Regions from separate parts of the Corallincola luteus genome, predicted to be linked through region 3. Evidence: predicted binding sites of a transcription regulator. Region 3 holds the regulator's gene; each other region holds the start of a gene.

Region 1 (4,830 bases), on a different contig from region 3:
TGGGATGGTGACAACTTCTAACGAGTCACCACGCTGCACATCAAAGCCCACTCCACCTTGCAATAAGCGACGTAAATTGGCTAACTCCTGCTGCGCTCGCGGCACCAAATCAATACCACTACCATCGGCATTCGCTACTGACTTATAGTTGACGGCCACTGAAACACTGACTCTTCTTACCACACCCACCTGCTGGCGGGTATGGCTCAAGGTGGTATCTAATTCATAATTGCGAGTGGCTTCACGGTGGCTTCTTCCTGGAGCCGCGCCACCGGCAGGGCCACCACCGATCGCTTCTTCCGGGATCTCTGCGGCCACTGGCGGTTGATTAGTCAATGCACCAGGAATACCGCCCAAAACACCACCGACAGAGTTATCTTCAACAGTCATTTCACTGCGTAATGCTGGCAAGTCAGGATTATAGCGGCGCTGGGTTTGCTCAACCGTGGTGAAATCCATACTGACATCGACCTGCGCGGTGTAATTACCTAAGCCGACGACAGGAATCAGAATAGAATCAATTTTGTTCATGTACTCAGCTTCACGCTGACGCTCAAGATCATACTCTTTGCGCGAACGTGCTGAGCTGGCATCTTGACTACCTGAATTAAGTAAGCGGCCACTCTGGTCTGTCACTGTCACCCGCGTCGGTTCCATGCCATTGACCGCAGAAGAAACAATATCAACCACAGAGTCGATCTCTTCGCGACTCAGCGCTGAGCCGCGGCCAATAGTCAGCACGACTGTGGCACTGGGGCTTTTCTCACGACGGGCAAATACCGATTGCTGGGGAATAGCGAGCAGTACACGTGCCTTTTTAACGTTACGCAGATCCTCTAAGGTGCGTGCGATCTGCTGTTCACGGCTGTGCTTCAGGCGCTCTCGCTCCAGTCGCTGACTCACACCAAAACCCATATCCTGCATCAAGATATCGGTACCGTTCTCAGGGGTTGCTTCCAGCCCGGCACGAGCCAACTTGAGTTTGATATCCTGATACTCCTCTGCCGGAATAGACAACACATCACGCTCAAGTTTATAAGTGATCTTATTTTGATCGAAGAAGTCGAGTGTTTGCAGCAGCTCGTCACTTTCCATTTGCGGTAAAGGACGCATCTCTGGCTCTTGTGCCCAAATAAGCACAAATACGGCAAGAGCCAAACAGATTGCCAAGGCGAGAATAATTGTAATTTGGCGCAGAACATCGACATTGCCAATATGGGCCAACACTGAAGATTTTTTCTCTCCACTGTCGACCTGCGCGTCTTTACTCATCTCGCCGCCTGCGGCGGGAACCATCAATTCTGTATTTTGCGTTGCTTCAGCCACGACTCAACTCTCCGTCTAAAATACGCCGATTACACCGGCATATTCATGATCTCTTTGTAAGCCTCAACCAGCTTGTTTCTAACCTGAACAGTCGCCTGAAATGCAACGCTCGATTTTTGTGAAGCGATCATCACGTCACCTAAACTGACATTGCGATCGCCCATCTCGAATGCTGTTCTCAACTGACCCGCCTGAGATTGCACATCATTGACACCATCAATGGCATTCTGAAGTAGGCCACCAAACTTGTCTCCGGCAGAATTTACAGGGACAGCATCAGGTCGCATCTCTGGAGCCTGAGCCTGGCGCATCATCGCCTGCATTTCGCTGTATAGATCGTTGGCTTTCACTTGCATTTGAATGCTCCTGACGCCTGAGCGTCAAAAATTTCACATATAGCAGAGTAACTGCAAGGAGCCTGCCAACACGTTAAACAAATGCATAAAGGGAGGAGTATCACGAGGAAAGATAATATCTAACAAATTGAAAAGGCAGGTATTTAACCTGCCTTATATTTGTAGATAAAAAGTTAAGCGGGCAACTCGATACCCAGATCGCGCATCCTTGCCAGCTTATATCTGAGGGTACGGGGGCTGATCCCTAGCTTTTCCGCGACATCTTTTCGACGCCCTTGGCACGATTCCAATGTCTGCAGAATAATCTGATTTTCTTGCACCTTAAGCTCACCGCCCAACCCCTCAGCATCATCCATGGCCACTTCTGGCTCAGCGCTATGAACTGTCGTGGGTGTATGCAGTTGAACCGTGATCTCATCTTCAATGATCAGATCGTCTGCATCGACTTTACCGGCAGATTGCAGAATCAACGCACGTTGGATCACGTTATCCAATTCACGCACATTACCCGGCCACGCATGATGTTGCAGGCGATGTTTAGCCGCCGCAGTCAATATAGGGATCTCTGAGCCAGAAACCTGACTATGACGAGCCAGCAGATGCTCCGCTAACGGAATAATGTCACCAGGACGCTGGGACAGTGGCTTCCAGGTCAACGGAAATACGTTTAATCGGTAATAGAGATCTTCACGAAACTGACCATCACTCACGGTTTGCTTCAGCTCGCGGTTACTGGTTGCTAACACCCGCACATTCAACTTGACGGTTTTGCGGCTGCCTAAGCGCTCAACTTCCCGCTCTTGCAGTACGCGCAAAAGTTTAGCCTGCAAACCAAGATCCATCTCAGTGATCTCATCAAGTAAAATTGTACCGTTCTGTGCTTGCTCAAATTTTCCGGGGCATGCCTGCAACGCGCCGGTGAATGCGCCCTTTTCATAACCAAACAGTGTCGCTTCCAGCATATTTTCCGGGATCGCCGCACAGTTAATAGCAATGAAAGGACCATCTGCGCGCGGCGAATTATCGTGAATATAGCGCGCCAGCACTTCCTTACCTGAGCCACTGGGCCCAAGTACCATGACATTCGCTTCCGACGCAGCCACTTTGGCCGCCAGCTTTAGTAAAGCTTCACTTTGCGGATCACCCACAACCGGTGAGTAGCGTTCATTGCCGTCAGTTGGTGCGTAACGACTAACCAGGTTGAGTAATACTTCTGGAGCAAACGGCTTCGCCAGATAATCATTAGCCCCTTCCCGCATGGCTGCCACAGCCGCATCGACGGTGGCGTAAGCTGTCATCATCAGCACGGGCAGTTGCGGCAGTTTACTGCGAATAGACCGCAACAACTGTAGCCCACTCATCCCCGGCATCTGCACATCACTGACGACAATATCAAACTTGCCACGGGACAGTTGTAACAGCGCAGCCTCGCCGCAATCGACTTCAGTTACCTGATACCCGGAAATCATCAGGGTATCCACTAAGGCTTCACGCAAGCCGGCGTCATCTTCAACGACGAGCACTTTGGTATCGGCCATCTTAACCTCCCCACGCCTCTTTTAGTGGCACTTCAGCGCTAAGCTCATCTTCATTACGTATGGGAATGAGCAGCTGCACACATGTACCCTGACCCTCGCCGGAGACAAGGCTCACCGAGCCTTTATGCGCCGACGCCACCGCTTGAACCACGGCCAGGCCTAAACCTGTTCCTTGGCTGCGGCTGGTAAAAAACGGTTCTAATACTTTCTTCTGCATCGCCTCAGGGATCCCTTTGCCGTTATCCCGGATCTCGATTGCGACCATCTGCTGCTGACGTTTCGCAGAGACATGAATATTGGTCGCTGATGCTTGTAGACTGTTGTGCACTAGATTGCTGATGGCGCTGGCCAGACTACTGGCGTTACCTAGAATCTCGATATCTGGCTCAGGCAACTCGATCTGCAACTGACTACGACTTTTACTAACCATGGCTTCGACCCGCGACTGCAGATCGGACAAAAGCTGTTTCATGGAGAGTGGTGTAGCGGCGATCTGACTGTCGCTGCGGGCAAACAGCAGCATATCGTTCACCTGCTGCTCTAAGTCTTGTAAGCGTGCCAAAAGCTTAAGGTGAAACGCTCCACGATTTTCTGTTGTGAGGGTGTTATTACCTAAATTTGCCGCGTACAGCATGGCAGCGCTAAGTGGCGTTCTCACCTGATGAGCCAATGACGCCACCATTTTTCCAAGCGCCGACAAACGCTGCAAATGACTGATCCGATTTTGTAGTTCACGGGTTTCGGTTAGATCCGTCATCAAAATCAACTGACCAGGCTCAGGCGATAACGCAGTCAACGCCAACTTCACTCGCCGACCACTGGCCAGAGAGATCTCATGACCATCATCAGCCTGCGGCGAGAACGCCCGAGAGATAATGTGTCGCCATGGCTGACCGATCAGCGGCTCACCCAGCATCTCGAGGGCAATAGGGTTGGCTTCACGCACGATGCCGTTACCATCCAATACCACAATCCCAGCAGGCAGGATCTCCATCAGGTGCTGCATACGACTGGCGTTATTCTGCACCCCGGTCGACGATACCTCGGCGTGAAGGCTCTGTTCATTCAACTGGCGCTTTGCCATCTCACCCATCACTACAGATTCAGATCTGAGTGGCACCTTCTCGGTAGCGAGAAGCTGGGGAGGAAACTGTCCATTGCTGGACTTGGCTTGATCGGCAACATTGCTCGACTGTGTCATCTCTATGTCGCTCCTTTTGACGCGATACCGAGATAAAGCCAAGAGCGTGCCAACTATTTCAATCTCATGTTTTAATTAATAAAAACTGAAACAATCTAGTTAGAATAGTAGATGTAGACAGGGTTTTGACGCTTTCAACAGCGGGAAATATCAAACACGTTCATTGCCCCAAGAGAGCTGGAAGATAAAAAAAGCACCTCAATTTGAGGTGCTTTTTTATTCAGTAACAGATGAAGCAGTTAAACCGGTAGCTATTCATCATCTCTGGCGATCTGATACTTACGCATCTTCTCGACCAGCGTGGTACGGCGCATACCTAACTGTTCCGCAGCGCGAGCCACGACCCAGTCTTGGCGTACCAATGCCTGCTGAATGTAGTCAGTTTCCAATTCAGATAGCATCTCTTTGA
Region 2 (4,830 bases), on a different contig from region 3:
CGCCTTCGTCACAGTAAGCAAGCACTGTTAATCAACGCTGACATTTTTTCTACTGCCGGTACCCGAAACTCAACGCTATGATCTAGCCAAAAGACAACAACACTTAAGGTTTGCTAAAAAGGGCCTCTAGCGAACTGGTGACAGTAAACCCAATGACTATAACTGGTCGACAACTTCGTAAGGACACGTTTATGGCAACTGAAATCATGGTCTCTGGCTTAATCAATATTGAGACCACACTGGCTATCGATGGTTTCCCCTTGAACTACTTTCCGGTCACTTATGCCTTCGATCGCATTAATACGACGGTCTCAGGAGTGGGATATAACGTTGCCAAAGCGTTACATACACTGGGGCACCCAGTGGAGATGGTTTCGATGATTGGCAACGACGTCAATGCCCCTATCGTCGAAACAGAGCTCAAACAGTTAGGCATTAGCCACCACGGTGTATGTCGCACACTGGCGCAAACCCCAGCATCGGTGATCCTGTATGCCCCCGACGGCCAACGCCAAATCCATGTGGATCTAAAGCAGATCCAAGAGACTGAATTTGATAGCCAGCTATTCGATAAAAAGCTGCGCCGATGCCAGTTAGCTGTGATGTGTAACATCAACTACAACCGCGCCCTGCTCGCAGAGGTGAAAGCCAGTGGTAAGCCCATCGCCACCGATGTCCATGTGCTGGCGGATCCTGATGACGACTACAATCGAGATTTTATGGCCGCCGCCGATATCCTTTTCCTTAGCGACGAAGGCTTGCACGGCCGCGAGCCAGAGGCCTTTATTGGTGAGCTCTATCAACGCTACCACAACCAAATTATTGTCATGGGGCGTGGCCGCGAAGGTGCGTTGATGTTTGTGGCTGAAGACAGTCAGTTCTACCATGCACCCGCCATCACGACCCGGCCAATCATCAATACTGTCGGTGCCGGTGATGCGCTATTTTCAGCGTTTGTACATGGCTGGCTGAGCCTAGGCAATCCCTATCAGGCATTGCAACAAGCGGTGCGCTTTGCGTCTTGGAAGATTGGCGATAAAGGAGCGGCAGAAGGTTTTCTTAACGCCAAACAGCTGGATGAACTGAGTCAGACGACTCGCTAACTATTGTCATCACAAAGTAATAGGGCGCAGCTGCGCCCTATAGACTGCCACCCTGATCGCTCCGTTAGATCTGCGCTACCGCGCTATCACCCCAACCAATCAACTGGCCATTTTTAAAGACTAACGGTGTGCACTCATCTTTGGTGGTGATACCATCTTTTTGCTGGCGCTGTGTGCGGTAATACAACAAGCGATAGTTATCATCGCCCTTCACCAACTTCTCATCAAAATCAGCGGTGCCCATGGTCATTCGCACCTGATCCATCGCCGCGCCGACTTCCATTTTTTCCAGTTTTTCGCGGTTCATTCGCTCCCGATCTTCCCAGTCAGAACTCCAGCTGGTGCGGTCGCCATCGCCGCCAACAGCGATAACACATCCAGTTAATGTCAGTGGCAATGCCAACGCAAGTAGCAAGCAGGTCTTCTTCATACAACTATCCCTTAGTAAGTCTAACTATCTCGGATAGTTAATTAGCAACGCGCATGCCAAAAACATAACCCTCTGTATTTATGAAATAAATTATATAACTGGATACATATTGAACAACAGTAAATAATGAGTTTGACCACTGTGTTGTCGATTTGACTAACTCACTGTGAAAACACTGTTCGCTTTGTTCGATGACAAAAAAGGTGATCGGGCTCTCTGCTTAATCAGAGGAGTAAAACGGGGCGGCTTTCCATTGACCTCAAGCAAAGTCAAATAGATGCAACAACTTAGAATCGCACTATCAGTGACGATGTAATGGAAGCAGTTATGCAAACAGCAGGGCAACAGCTAGGTACAACATTGGAAACCGAGCAAGGGCTACTGACACTCACCGCTTTTCTCGGCCGCGGCAAGTCAGCCTATTCCTATTTGGCCACCAATAACGGCTGCAAATACGTCGTCAAAATGATGCATGACGAACCGTGTCCCTATTATGATTTTGGCAATCAAAACAAAGTCACGGTTGAACTGAATGCCTATCACACCCTAGATCGCCTGGGCATACCCGTACCTAAGTTACTCAGTCACGATGAACAGCGTGGATTTTTGGTCAAGTCATACATTGAAGGCGTATTAGCAAACGACCTTATTGCAGATGGCAATGTCGAAACAGTGTTGCCACAGCTCTATCAGATCTCAAAAATTGCCCAACACGCAGGTCTGAATCTGGACTACTTTCCTGCCAATTTTGTCTGCGCCGACAACCAGCTATTCTACGTCGATTATGAGCACAACCCTTATGACTCTGCCTGGAATCTGCACAATTGGGGGATCTATTACTGGGCAAATAGCGCGGGGATGGCTGACTACCAACGCACCGGCGATATTCTGAACTTAAATCAAACGTTGGATTCAGGCATTCCTATCAAAGCGCCGCTGCAAAGTCGAGTGAACAATTGGCAGCAACGCTATCAACACGGCTAGCGTGACATCGCAGCATCAGTTCACATCAGACAACACGCCGATTTTCTAACGAGCACAGTCTAAATCTAGTGGAAGCTCGATAAGCGACTTGATTCATTAATGAATTTATCAAATTCATGGTTTTTCATAGAGAATATCGTCTATCCTTAAAGCCAGAAAAAATTCGCTGATTCATAAAGTTAGCCACCGTCTTGCAGCATCCGCTCATGGCTAGAATCATCATGATGGGATGTTAAACAACATTTCCGAAATAGACCTCACCATTATCACTTGGGTAATGAAATTTAGACGTAATTTGAGATTCAATATGAACAAAGTACACGGAACATTGCACTGGACACTTTGTATAGTCGGACTCTTGCTAGCTACGGGATGCGACAATAAACAAGCCCCTCCTCCCCCACCGAAACCCAGTGTCATCGTGGTTGCAGCGGGTATTGAATCCATTACACCTAACAGTGAGTTTGTTGGTCGTACCCAAGCCAATGAAGACACCACCATCAACGCCCGTGTCTCTGGGCTACTGCTACGAAGAGTGTTTCAAGAGGGTGCCGATGTCGCCAAAGGCGATCTGCTGTTTGAAATTGATCCAGACACTTACGCCACCGAAGTTGCTCAAGCGGAAGCTCGGTTACAGCAAGCCGTTGCGGCAAAAAAGGTTGCCTTCAGCAATTACAATCGCGGCACGGAGATCTTCGCTGCTGGCGTCATCAGTGCCAAAGAGATGGATGAACTGACCGGCTACAAGCTAGATACCGAGGCGGAAGTCTCACGGGCCAAAGCGGCATTAAAAGCCGCCAAACTCAATCTCAGTTATACCAAAATAGTCGCACCGATCAGTGGCCGAATGAGCCGCTCGAAAGTATCCGAAGGCGATCTCATCTCCCCCGAACGCTCACTCGCAACCCTGGTCAATTTAGATCCTATTGAAGTCAACTTTCAGGCCAGTGAGAAGGTTATCGCCAAGTACCGCAATGACGGTGGTGATAATGGCGAACCAGCGATAAAAGCATCTGATCTGGTCATCGAGATGCGTCTGCCCAATGGCGAGATGTACGAACAGACGGGTCAGATCGATTTTGTCGATAACCGCGTTGACCCCACCACAGGCACCGTCACCGTCCGAGCGCTGTTTGCTAACTCCAACAAAGCGTTACTGCCCGGCATGTTCGTCACTGCAATTGTCAATGTGCCAGAGCAAGTTGAGGCACTACTGATACCCCAGGTCGCTATCCAGGAAGATCAATTGGGCCGCTTTGTTCTGGTAGTTAACAGCGACAATAAGGTGGAAAAAAGGCAAGTGAAAATGTCCGGGCGCTACGGCGTTAAATGGCGCGTGGAGTCAGGCCTCGAAGCCGGTGAAAAAATCATCATCGAAGGGCTGCAAAAAGTGCGTCCAGGGTTAGAAGTTGAAACCCAAATGGCAGAAGCCACACCATTCGAAAATCAAGGCTGATTTTAGGCAGGGAACATACTTATGATCAGTCAGGTTTTTATTAATCGTCCTAAATTCGCCTTTGTTATTGCCATCGTTTTGACCCTCTCAGGGCTGCTGTCGATGATGGTGTTACCGATCTCCGAATTCCCCGATCTGGCGCCCCCCAGCGTGAATGTCAGTACCTCTTATGCCGGTGCCAGTGCTGAAACCGTCAAGGACACCATCGCCAAGGTAATTGAAGCCGAGGTTAACGGCGTGGAAGGGATGATCTACATGGAATCCCGTTCCGCCAATGATGGCAGCTACAATCTCACGGTCACTTTTGAAGTGGGTACCGATGCTGATATGGCGCAGGTCAACGTCAGCAACCGGGTACAGATCGCCACCGCTCGCTTACCTGAAGAGGTCAAACGGGAAGGGGTGAAGGTAGAGAAGCAAAGTCCTAACCTGCTGATGGCTGTCAGCCTGTTCTCGCCGGATGATCGCTATGACAACCTGTTTATCAACAACTACATGGCGATCAATGTTAAGGACAACTTAGCTCGGGTTCCTGGCGTGTCTAAAGCCGACATCATTGGCTCGATGGATTACGCCATTCGCATCTGGCTCAACCCAGACCGCATGGCGGGCTTAGCCATTACCGTCAATGATGTGCGGGAATCTTTGCAAGAACAAAATGTTCAGGTACCCGCAGGACGCATCGGCGCACCACCCGCCAGTGGCGATCAGAAATTTCAATATACGTTGCAAGCCAAAGGCCGCCTCACCGATGTCGAAGAGTTTCGAGAGATCGTGCTGCGCGCCAATGAAGATGGCAGCAGCGTCAGGCTCAAAGATATCGCCCGGATCGAGTTAGGCGCACAAAGCTACGACGC
Region 3 (4,830 bases):
TGCATGCCGAAGCTGCAGAGATCCGTTACCGATTAGCAGATAACACTATCCAATTAACTGGCGCAGCGGTACTGACGCAGCAAGACAGCGTAGTGAAAGGCGAAACTATTCATTACGATATCGCCAAACAAAAAATGGTCGCAGAAAGTGGCACAGATAAAGATGATCGCGTGACAACCATTTTTCTCCCCGAACAGCTGCAACAACAGCTCGGCGAAAGTAAGGAATAAACCATGGCGACATTGAAAGCCAGTCAATTAGCCAAGAGCTACAAAGATAGACAAGTAGTTAAGAATGTCTCTTTAGCGCTGAATGATGGCCAAATAGTTGGCTTATTGGGACCGAATGGGGCAGGTAAAACAACCACCTTCTATATGGTGGTTGGACTGGTACCCAACGATAAAGGGCGCATCACGATTGACGATGAAGATGTGACCCTTTCACCCATGCATATCAGAGCGCGCAAGGGGATCGGTTACCTGCCACAGGAGTCCTCCATTTTTCGTAAGCTCAGTGTCGCTGACAACATCATGGCAGTACTGCAAACCCGTCCAGAGTTAAGCCGGTTACAGCGCACGGAAACCTTGGAACATCTGCTAGAAGAGTTTAGCATCACTCACATCAGAGATAGCTTAGGTATGTCACTGTCAGGTGGTGAACGCCGCCGAGTAGAGATTGCCAGAGCGCTGGCTGTGGAGCCTAGGTTCGTGCTGTTGGATGAGCCTTTCGCTGGCGTAGACCCTATCTCAGTCACGGATATAAAAAAGATTATTCAACACCTAAGAGACCGTGGTCTCGGTGTATTGATCACTGATCATAACGTGCGAGAAACACTCGATGTGTGCGAATATGCTTATATCGTTAGCCACGGAGAGTTAATCGCCGAAGGAAAACCGGAACAAGTGTTAGCCGACCAAAAGGTACGAGACGTATATCTCGGGGAACAATTCCGGCTATAGTGTAAGTAACCAGCGTTGATACATCGGGCTCTTTTGAGTGCCGATTAACGATGACAGCAACAGCATTATTTTAAATGTCACGGAAGTAGATGAAACCGTCATTACAGTTACGTTTAGGTCAGCAACTCACCATGACGCCGCAATTGCAGCAAGCAATCCGGCTATTGCAATTGTCGACGCTCGACCTTCAGCAAGAGATCCAAGAAGCGCTGGATAATAATCCGCTACTCGAGCAAAACGAAGCGGAAGAAACCAGTGAGCAACTTAATGGTGAAAGCCATACCGCGACAGACAAGCTGGAACAAACCACGGCTAATGCTGAAAATAATCAGTCGGAAGAGCGCGAAGATGCAGCCATGGAAACATCTGAGGCGCTCAACCAACAACAAATCAATGAAGAACTGCCTACCGATACAACCTGGGATGACCACCTTTCAGCAGCGCCCGTTTCAGGTTCCTCGTTCAGTGATGACGCCGACTTTACCTATCAAGGCGAAACCACAGAGTCGTTGCAAGATCATCTGGAATGGCAGATGCAATTAACCCCGTTCACAGATGTCGACAGAGCCATTGCGACATCGATAATCGATGGGATTGATGAATCGGGTTACCTGACGGTCACCGCCGACGATATTCTTACTTCTTTAGGGCAGGAAGATATCGAACTTGATGAAGTAGAAGCGGTCATTAAGCGAGTACAACTGTTCGACCCCATTGGCGTAGGTGCCCGCACATTGCAGGAGTGTCTGCTGGTACAACTCAATCAGTTTGCCAAAGAGACACCTTGGCTAAAAGAGTGCCGCCAGGTTATTGGCCAGTATATTGACCTGCTAGCCAGCCGGGATTATCGCCAATTGATGCGCAAGACCAAACTGAAAGAAGACCAGCTACGTGAAGTTCTGCGGGTGATCCAATCGTTGAATCCGCGCCCCGGCAGCGCAGTGATCAGCGGTGATGAGCAATATGTGATCCCAGATGTGTCGGTAATGAAAAAAGCTGGACGTTGGGTGGTTGAGCTAAACCCTGACTCGGTACCCAAGCTGAAAGTGAATCAGCAATACGCAGCGATGAGCCGGACGGTAAAGAACACCACTGACAGTCAATATATACGCTCTCATCTGCAGGAAGCGAAGTGGTTCATCAAAAGTTTGGAAAGTCGTAACGACACCCTACTCAAGGTCGCCAACTGTATCGTACAGTTCCAACGCGACTTCTTTGAGTACGGCGATGAAGCGATGAAGCCAATGGTACTCAATGATATTGCCTTAGCGGTTGATATGCACGAGTCCACCATCTCTCGGGTAACCACGCAAAAATATATGCATACCCCACGGGGTATTTTCGAACTCAAGTATTTCTTCTCCAGTCATGTCAGTACTGAAAGTGGCGGAGAATGTTCTTCAACGGCAATTAGAGCGTTAATCAAGAAACTTGTGGCGGCAGAAATCCCTAATAAGCCTTTGTCAGATAGCAAGATTGCTGACCTACTGGCAGATCAGGGAATTCAGGTAGCGCGGAGAACCATTGCGAAGTATCGGGAATCCTTGTCTATTCCACCGTCAAATCAGCGAAAAAGCCTGCTATAGCAGGCAATAAAACTAAATAAGGATGAGGTCTATGCAAATCAATCTTACCGGCCATCATGTAGAAGTAACAGACTCTCTGCGAGAGTATGTCGACGGAAAATTTAGTAAATTAGAGCGCCACTTTGACCACATCAACAATGTCCACGTGATCCTCAATGTTGAGAAATTAACCCAAAAAGCCGAAGCCACACTGCACCTAAATGGTGGAGAGATCTTTGCGAATGCAGAGCATCGTGATATGTATGCAGCTATCGACTCGTTGATCGATAAACTCGATCGGCAAGTAATAAAACACAAAGAAAAGCTAAACGCTCACTAGAGATGTCTATGGATATATCATCCATACTTAGCCTGGACTGCACCCGAAGTGCAGTCCATGGTTCAAGTAAGAAACGAATATTAGAAATGGCCAGTGAATTGGCAGCCAAGCACTTGCCAGAACATGGCCACAAAGCCATTTTCGAAAGTATTCTAGAACGTGAAAAGAAAGGCAGTACCGGTATAGGTAACGGCATTGCCATTCCCCACGGTAGGATCACTAACGCCAATAAAGCAGTCGCCGTGTTATTGCAGTGCGATGAGCCTATCGCCTTTGATGCAATTGATAACAAACCGGTGGATCTGATTTTCGCCCTCTTGGTTCCAGAACAGAGTTGTCAGGAACATCTGAAGACCTTGTCGGCTATCGCCGCCAAATTGTCAGATAAACAAGTCCTCAAACAGCTCCGCTGTGCCGCTAACGATCAACAATTATACGAAATCATCACCGATTCATGACCAGCACTGACGTGGCCGCAAAACCCAAACTAACGATTGTCAGTGGCCGCTCAGGCTCAGGCAAAAGTGTTGCGCTTCGCGTATTGGAGGATTTAGGTCACTACTGTGTCGACAACCTCCCGGTAGCCATGCTACCGACACTGGTTGCTCAAGTAAGTGGGCACTATAGCGATATCGCCGTCAGCATTGACGTCAGAAACCTGCCCGAAGACCCACATACGCTGGAAACAATTCTCGACCTTTTATGTCAGCAATGCCGCTGTACGGTTCTGTTTATGGATGCGCAGCAGAGTGCATTGATCCAGCGCTTTAGCGAAACTCGACGGCTCCACCCACTCTCCAAGCATGGTGTATCTCTGGAGCAAGCGATTGAAGCAGAGCAGCGTTTACTTGAACCGCTTATCTCCCGTGCCGATCTTCAGATAGACAGCTCTCAGCTGTCGATACATCAACTCAGCGATCTGGTGCGAGAACGGTTACTAGGCAATGCTGATCGCCATCTGGTTTTAGTATTTGAGTCCTTTGGCTTTAAATACGGTATTCCGCAAGACGCTGATTATGTGTTTGATGCACGATTCTTACCCAACCCCCATTGGGAACCAGAACTACGCCCCATGACCGGATTAGACGCCCCAGTTGAGCAGTTTTTTAGCCGCCAACCGATCGTGGCCAAATTCATCTGGCAGATAAACAACTTACTCAATACCTGGTTGCCACATCTGGAACTGAACAATCGAAGCTATGTAACCGTCGCTATCGGTTGCACCGGTGGACAACACCGCTCTGTGTTCATTGCCGAAACATTGGCAAAGCAGTTCAAAGAGTTACGTAACGAAATTCAGATCCGTCACCGAGAACTAGGTCATTAGTCTTTATGACACAACGCATTGAAAAGAAACTACTGATAAAAAACAAACTGGGTTTGCATGCCCGTGCAGCAACCAAGTTAGTCATGCTGGTCAACAAATTTGATGCCGAAGTGATGATTGAGCATCAAGGAAAATCCGCTTCCGCCGCCAGTGTCATGGGACTGCTGATGATGGAAACCTGTATGGGGCAAGAGATCCAGGTCGTTGCCGAAGGGGATGAAGCACAGCAGGCATTGGATGCTGTTGAGTCCCTGATCAATGACAGATTCGACGAAAACGAATAATCCTCACCTGTTAAAGAAAAATTCTCTCTATTTTTCTGGTTGTTACGATACAATTCCGCTATCGAACTTTTTTAATCGATTGGAGGGCTTAAGGCGATGGCTGAAACTTTAGAGCAAGACCTTACCCAACAAAAATTAAAAGAGGTAAAAAGTGCCCTAGATAGCGGCATGTTTATCCATGTTCGCCGCATTTTGCAGGAGATGGATCCTTCTGATGTCGCCCTTCTATTTGAGTCTACCCCTACTAAGGGCCGTGCAGTCCTATGGCAGCTGGTCGACCCTGATCTGCATGGCGAGATCCTTGAAGAGCTATCGGAAGATGTAAAAGACAGCATCATCCGCTTAATGGATCCAG
Region 4 (4,830 bases), on a different contig from region 3:
TCAACGCCGCGGGTTTGCTGCTCCAGATCTGCACGACTAAAGCGTTGCTTGGCTTTGGCACGACTCATCTTTCTCCCTGCTCCGTGGGAGCATGAGCAAAAGCTTTCCGCACTGCCCTTACCGCGAACAATGTAAGAACGAGTTCCCATCGAGCCAGGAATAATGCCCAGCTCACCGGCACGGGCTGATATCGCGCCCTTGCGGGTCACAAACACATCGGCACCAAAATGATGCTCCTGCTGCACGTAGTTATGATGACAGTTAATCGCTTCCTGGGTTATTTCAAACCTTGGCAGCAAAGGTGCAATCGCTCGCAGCACCAACGCCATCATCTCCTGACGATTGATACGCGCATACTCCTGCGCCCAATCCACTGCCCCCACATACGCAGCAAAATGATCGCTGCCCTCACTAAAGTAAGCCAGGTCTTTGTCGGGTAGGTGATGCATATGCCCCTCCATATCTCGCTTGGCTTGCTGGATAAAGTAGCGGCCAATGGCATTACCGATCCCACGACTGCCGGAGTGCAGCATGACCCAAACATCGCCACTGTCATCGACACACAGCTCAACAAAGTGGTTACCCGAGCCCAACGTCCCCATCTGAGTCGCCCATGTTTGTTGTGGGTTTTTCAGCATTTTCAGCAGCGTCGGATGGCGCTCAAACAACTGGTCAATGCCAGCTTGTAGCCCCGCACATGCCTGGATGCGCACTGACACCTGCTTATGGCAGGCGGCACCCACCGGCACGGCGCGCTCAATCGCTTCACGTACCGGCTTTAAGTTATCCGGTAACTGTGATGCCTTAAGCGACAGCCGCAGCGCATTCATACCACAGCCGATATCCACACCCACAGCGGCAGGAATAATCGCTTTATGGGTCGGAATAACCGCGCCAACAGTAGCACCGATCCCCATATGCACATCTGGCATCGCCGCTATATGACGATGAATAATAGGCAACTTAGCTATATTTTTTAATTGATTAATAGCAGCATGGTCTATGTCATCAGTGAATATCTTCACTGGCATATCTTTATTTTTTTCGCCGCTATTTAATTCTATTTTAACAGGCATAAAAATCCCCTTCGCAATATAAATCGCGAATATATTATTCTTTGGAAGACTGCCAGATACTAAAAGCCCCGGCGTATGGCCAGGGCTAGTGTTTATGCTTCCTGGCTTGCAAGTCCCCAACAAAGGCCTTGCAAGCACAAGTACTTGAAAGACCATAGTTAATGGCTGATATAGGTAACCTCTGTCATTTCAAGTACTCCTCTAAATTGATGAATGGATAAGCTGTGGAGATATTAGTGACTAATATTTTTTTGTCAAGAAATAATGAAAAACAAATAAAACATAATTTTTATAATGTAAAAGCCTTACATCATATCCAAAGTAAATAGAATCTCGACATATTACATAAAAAATGAATTTTCATTCACAATATAACAATTAATTTATTAACCAATAAATTAGATCACAAAACTAATGCCTAGCATTCGGAATTAAAATAAAAGAGGGCCCATCTGGGCCCTCTTTGTCGGCAACGCGTCCTTGCTTCGGGTGGAGATGAAAAGTGTGTTTAAGCAAAGCTCAGAGGAAAATGGCAGCCCCCACCACGATCAGTAAAACCCAAATAACCATCCGGAACGCCTGAAACTGCTCGACCATACCGCCCCCTACCTACAATTCTGAGTTAATTGAGGCAGGCGTGATGCTAGGTGTAATCAGCTCCTTCGGCTCACGATGCTGCGACAACTCTGTTTCAAGAGAATCGTCACGCTGCGACTCCATTAGCTGCATCAGTCTAGCCAGTTCATGCTGGGGTCTTGCCACATGAAATACTGAATTTCGATTGATCTGTGCTGTAGCGTCACCGGGGGCACGACTCTTGAAAACCACTTCAACATCTTCACCGCGCAGTGAAGCTGAGATGTCGCAAAAGATGACCGCAGCGATAGGATGCATCCCTTTTTCCAGCGAGATCTCGCCATTTAGCAGGGCTTCATCACGAAACCCCTGATAGAGATTAACGCTGTCAGAAAACAACTCTCGGCCATTAACGCGTAACGATGCAAAACAACGTGTGGCCACTTTAGGCTCATTGCTGCGCTGCATCGATAGACGGTTAACATTGAATGACAACACAAATTGGTGACGACCTTTATGTAGACTGGGATAAACACCATTCATCTGATACGCCCCCACGGGTGGGCGTTCTATCTGGTTGTAGCGGTGGCGCGCTAAATGAAAACGCGATTCGTCCATCACAAAGCTACCTAAATCTGAACCGACCAGTTCAGGTACAGCCTTTCTGAAATCAGGGCTCTTGTGCACTCGCACCACCCAACCGGGCTGTAATCGCATGCTGCTAGCCGCATGGGAAAACAGATTGTCACTGCGGGCACCTGGCTCCAAGGTTCTGAGCACATCAACCTCACCCTGCAGCTGCTGAAAGTTAGTATTGAGTTGATTGACCTGTTTCTTTACCTGTTGATAGCGCATACAGGCCCAGGTTCCCCCCAGGAATACGAGTACTAAACTAATTACTGAAAGTGACACCACATATTTGGCAGCGCTCTGGCTGCGACGTTTATTGCTATTTAGATTAGCCATTGCAAACTCCTCCGTCCGACTAATCCAACTGAATCAATTGTTATGCCACAAGAATTTACTTCATTTTTATCAAATGGTTAGCCCTAATTGTCGGCTGATGTATCGCGGCATCTAGTCGCATAATGCAACAAGGATAGAGTTGCAAAATGCAACTGTTCGCATTTTGCAATCCTCAACCAATCGACTTCCCCAGCGCTCAATAACTATCTATCTAATTGATAATTAATAGGTAAATTCTCTCTCAACGAGTTCGGCACAGGTTTTGAAAACGTATCAACTGACGTGGCAGGTCGTTACTTGCCAAATTCGGGTTAAGGAGCGGAAGAATGCAAAACAGAAGAAAAGTCGCTTTCTTTATGAAGAGTGTCAGTTTGACTTTGAGCAGTTGGATTGCTTTATCGGCGCAAAGTCATGCCATAGAGATAGTCGAATTAGATGTCGATGTAGAGCTGCAGTTGTTAATGGATATATCAGGTAGCGTCAACCATCAGGAATACCTACTGCAACGGGATGGCTACGCTCAGGCATTTAGCAATGATCAAGTGCAACAATCAATTTTACAAGGTGAACTCGGTAAAATAGCGGTGCAGTTGGTTATGTGGAGCGGCCAAAACCAACAGAGCGTGATGGCCGATTGGACACTGATCGATTCAGTCACTTCGGCACTGGATTTTTCAGCGTCTCTTGCCGAACTAGCTCGCCCTTTTTGGCACATGACAGGGGTTGGCGACGCCATCGACTTCGGTGTAGCGCAGTTCGAAGACAACGGCTTTAATGGCACACGCCAAATCATCGATGTGTCAGGTGACGGCATAGAAAATAGTGGCAGAGATACGCTACAGGCCCGCGGCGATGCCCTGACCAAAGTCGATACTATCAACGGCATTGTAATCAGCCCCTACCAATCAGTTAATGACTTTTACATGGATGAGGTGGTCGGCGGTGAGAATGCTTTCCTGATGCAGGTCGATCGATTCGAACAGTTTGGCGATGCGATCCAGCAAAAACTCAGTTATGAAATCAGTGGCGATGGCATCCCACCTGAGGCCACTCGCGTCATAGTGCCAGTCACGGGTTCGTTATCCTTAAGCGCCCTCGGCTTACTATTTCTGGCAATCAGTCTAAAACGTCGAAAGGAGCACTAAAATGCGATTAATTCTCCTGCTTTGCCTATCCGCACTGCTGATTGGATACGCCATCGCCGATGAACAACCCAAGATACGTTTTGGAGAAGTCCTGGCTGAAAGCCCTGGCACCAAACCGGTATTTTTAGAACAAAACCGATTCGCCATTACTCCTGAGACACTCTACGGCCTGGTTGTTGAAAAGCCTTCCGCCACCCCTTTTACTTTAAGCACTATCCATTTCATCCCTCGACAGGATGGTAGCGGTGAGTTCAATAAAGTCGCTAGTCGCATGGTCGAAGCAATCGGTAGCAGCGCCGTGTGGCTCAAACCGCTACAAGACGATCCTACGGGGATATACATGATGGAGGTTTACGTCGATCTGCGCCTGGTAACCACCATCGAATATGAGTTGTATAAGGTGCACTAAGCTGATGAGTAAATATCATCCTGACGAACATAATAGTCGAGTCCATCCACGCGTCTCGATGCGTGTACAGAGGCTCAGGCTGCGACTGAAACCAAAGGGCTGGCGTTATTTGCTGAGCGGTTGGCAACACACGACCCTGCTGAATATCTCGAATGACGGTATTGGCTTCAAAAGTCGCCACATGTTTATCGTCGGTACATGCTACGCCATGATCCTCGGGGTTGGTGACCAACAACAATGCCATGTGCGTATTGTCCGCGTCGATCAGGTAGGAAGCAGCTTCTATTGCGGTGCAAAATTAGTGGACCACACAGCCTTACTGCAGCGGCTGATCGCAGGCATCAAACCAACTCGAGCCCACCAAGGTGCCCCCGCTCAGCCGCGAAGGTCGCTCAGACTGTCTTGAAGCTGCTCCGACCGCAATGGTTTTACCAGCACCTTATTGACCCCAATCGCGGCAAATTGTTGCGCTTCTTTCAGCCCGCTATTCGCAGTTAGCGCAAAAATTGGCACGTCACACATAGGCGTTGCTAACTCACGGATCCGACGACTGGCTTCTAGGCCATCCATGACAGGCATCCGCAAGTCCATCAGCACCAAGTCAAACTGGCTGCTGCTGACAGCCTGCACGGCTTCCGCACCGTTATCAACTAGGCTG

The links. Region 3 encodes sigma-54, which starts transcription at its own class of promoters, with help from an activator protein. Its sites were predicted from a motif close to GTTGGCACGNNNNTNGNNT; they were not measured.
Region 1: a site for sigma-54 is predicted at 1,734-1,752, ahead of fliE (flagellar hook-basal body complex protein FliE). Genes of this name have one in related genera too.
Region 2: a site for sigma-54 is predicted at 1,576-1,594, ahead of EZV61_RS06865 (DUF3192 domain-containing protein). Genes of this name have one in related genera too.
Region 4: a site for sigma-54 is predicted at 2,868-2,886, ahead of EZV61_RS07200 (DUF1194 domain-containing protein). Genes of this name have one in related genera too.

The regions. Positions count from the first base shown of each region.
Region 1 covers NZ_SJXE01000001.1:1,205,752-1,210,581, reverse strand. Annotated here, with positions in the region: gene fliF (flagellar basal-body MS-ring/collar protein FliF) at 1-1,326, opposite strand, end outside; gene fliE (flagellar hook-basal body complex protein FliE) at 1,356-1,682, opposite strand; gene EZV61_RS05320 (sigma-54-dependent transcriptional regulator) at 1,856-3,220, opposite strand; gene EZV61_RS05315 (sensor histidine kinase) at 3,222-4,421, opposite strand; gene EZV61_RS05310 (sigma-54 dependent transcriptional regulator) at 4,673-4,830, opposite strand, start outside.
Region 2 covers NZ_SJXE01000002.1:64,123-68,952, reverse strand. Annotated here, with positions in the region: gene EZV61_RS06870 (carbohydrate kinase family protein) at 192-1,103, shown strand; gene EZV61_RS06865 (DUF3192 domain-containing protein) at 1,168-1,533, opposite strand; gene EZV61_RS06860 (BUD32 family EKC/KEOPS complex subunit) at 1,861-2,517, shown strand; gene EZV61_RS06855 (efflux RND transporter periplasmic adaptor subunit) at 2,825-3,973, shown strand; gene EZV61_RS06850 (efflux RND transporter permease subunit) at 3,995-4,830, shown strand, end outside.
Region 3 covers NZ_SJXE01000003.1:67,754-72,583, reverse strand. Annotated here, with positions in the region: gene lptA (lipopolysaccharide transport periplasmic protein LptA) at 1-230, shown strand, start outside; gene lptB (LPS export ABC transporter ATP-binding protein) at 234-959, shown strand; gene EZV61_RS08370 (RNA polymerase factor sigma-54) at 1,049-2,545, shown strand; gene hpf (ribosome hibernation promoting factor) at 2,577-2,864, shown strand; gene ptsN (PTS IIA-like nitrogen regulatory protein PtsN) at 2,873-3,322, shown strand; gene rapZ (RNase adapter RapZ) at 3,319-4,191, shown strand; gene EZV61_RS08350 (HPr family phosphocarrier protein) at 4,197-4,475, shown strand; gene mgtE (magnesium transporter) at 4,572-4,830, shown strand, end outside.
Region 4 covers NZ_SJXE01000002.1:147,960-152,789, reverse strand. Annotated here, with positions in the region: gene EZV61_RS07210 (RtcB family protein) at 1-1,076, opposite strand, end outside; gene EZV61_RS07205 (hypothetical protein) at 1,686-2,618, opposite strand; gene EZV61_RS07200 (DUF1194 domain-containing protein) at 2,945-3,763, shown strand; gene EZV61_RS07195 (hypothetical protein) at 3,765-4,172, shown strand; gene EZV61_RS07190 (hypothetical protein) at 4,177-4,578, shown strand; gene EZV61_RS07185 (PAS domain-containing sensor histidine kinase) at 4,548-4,830, opposite strand, start outside.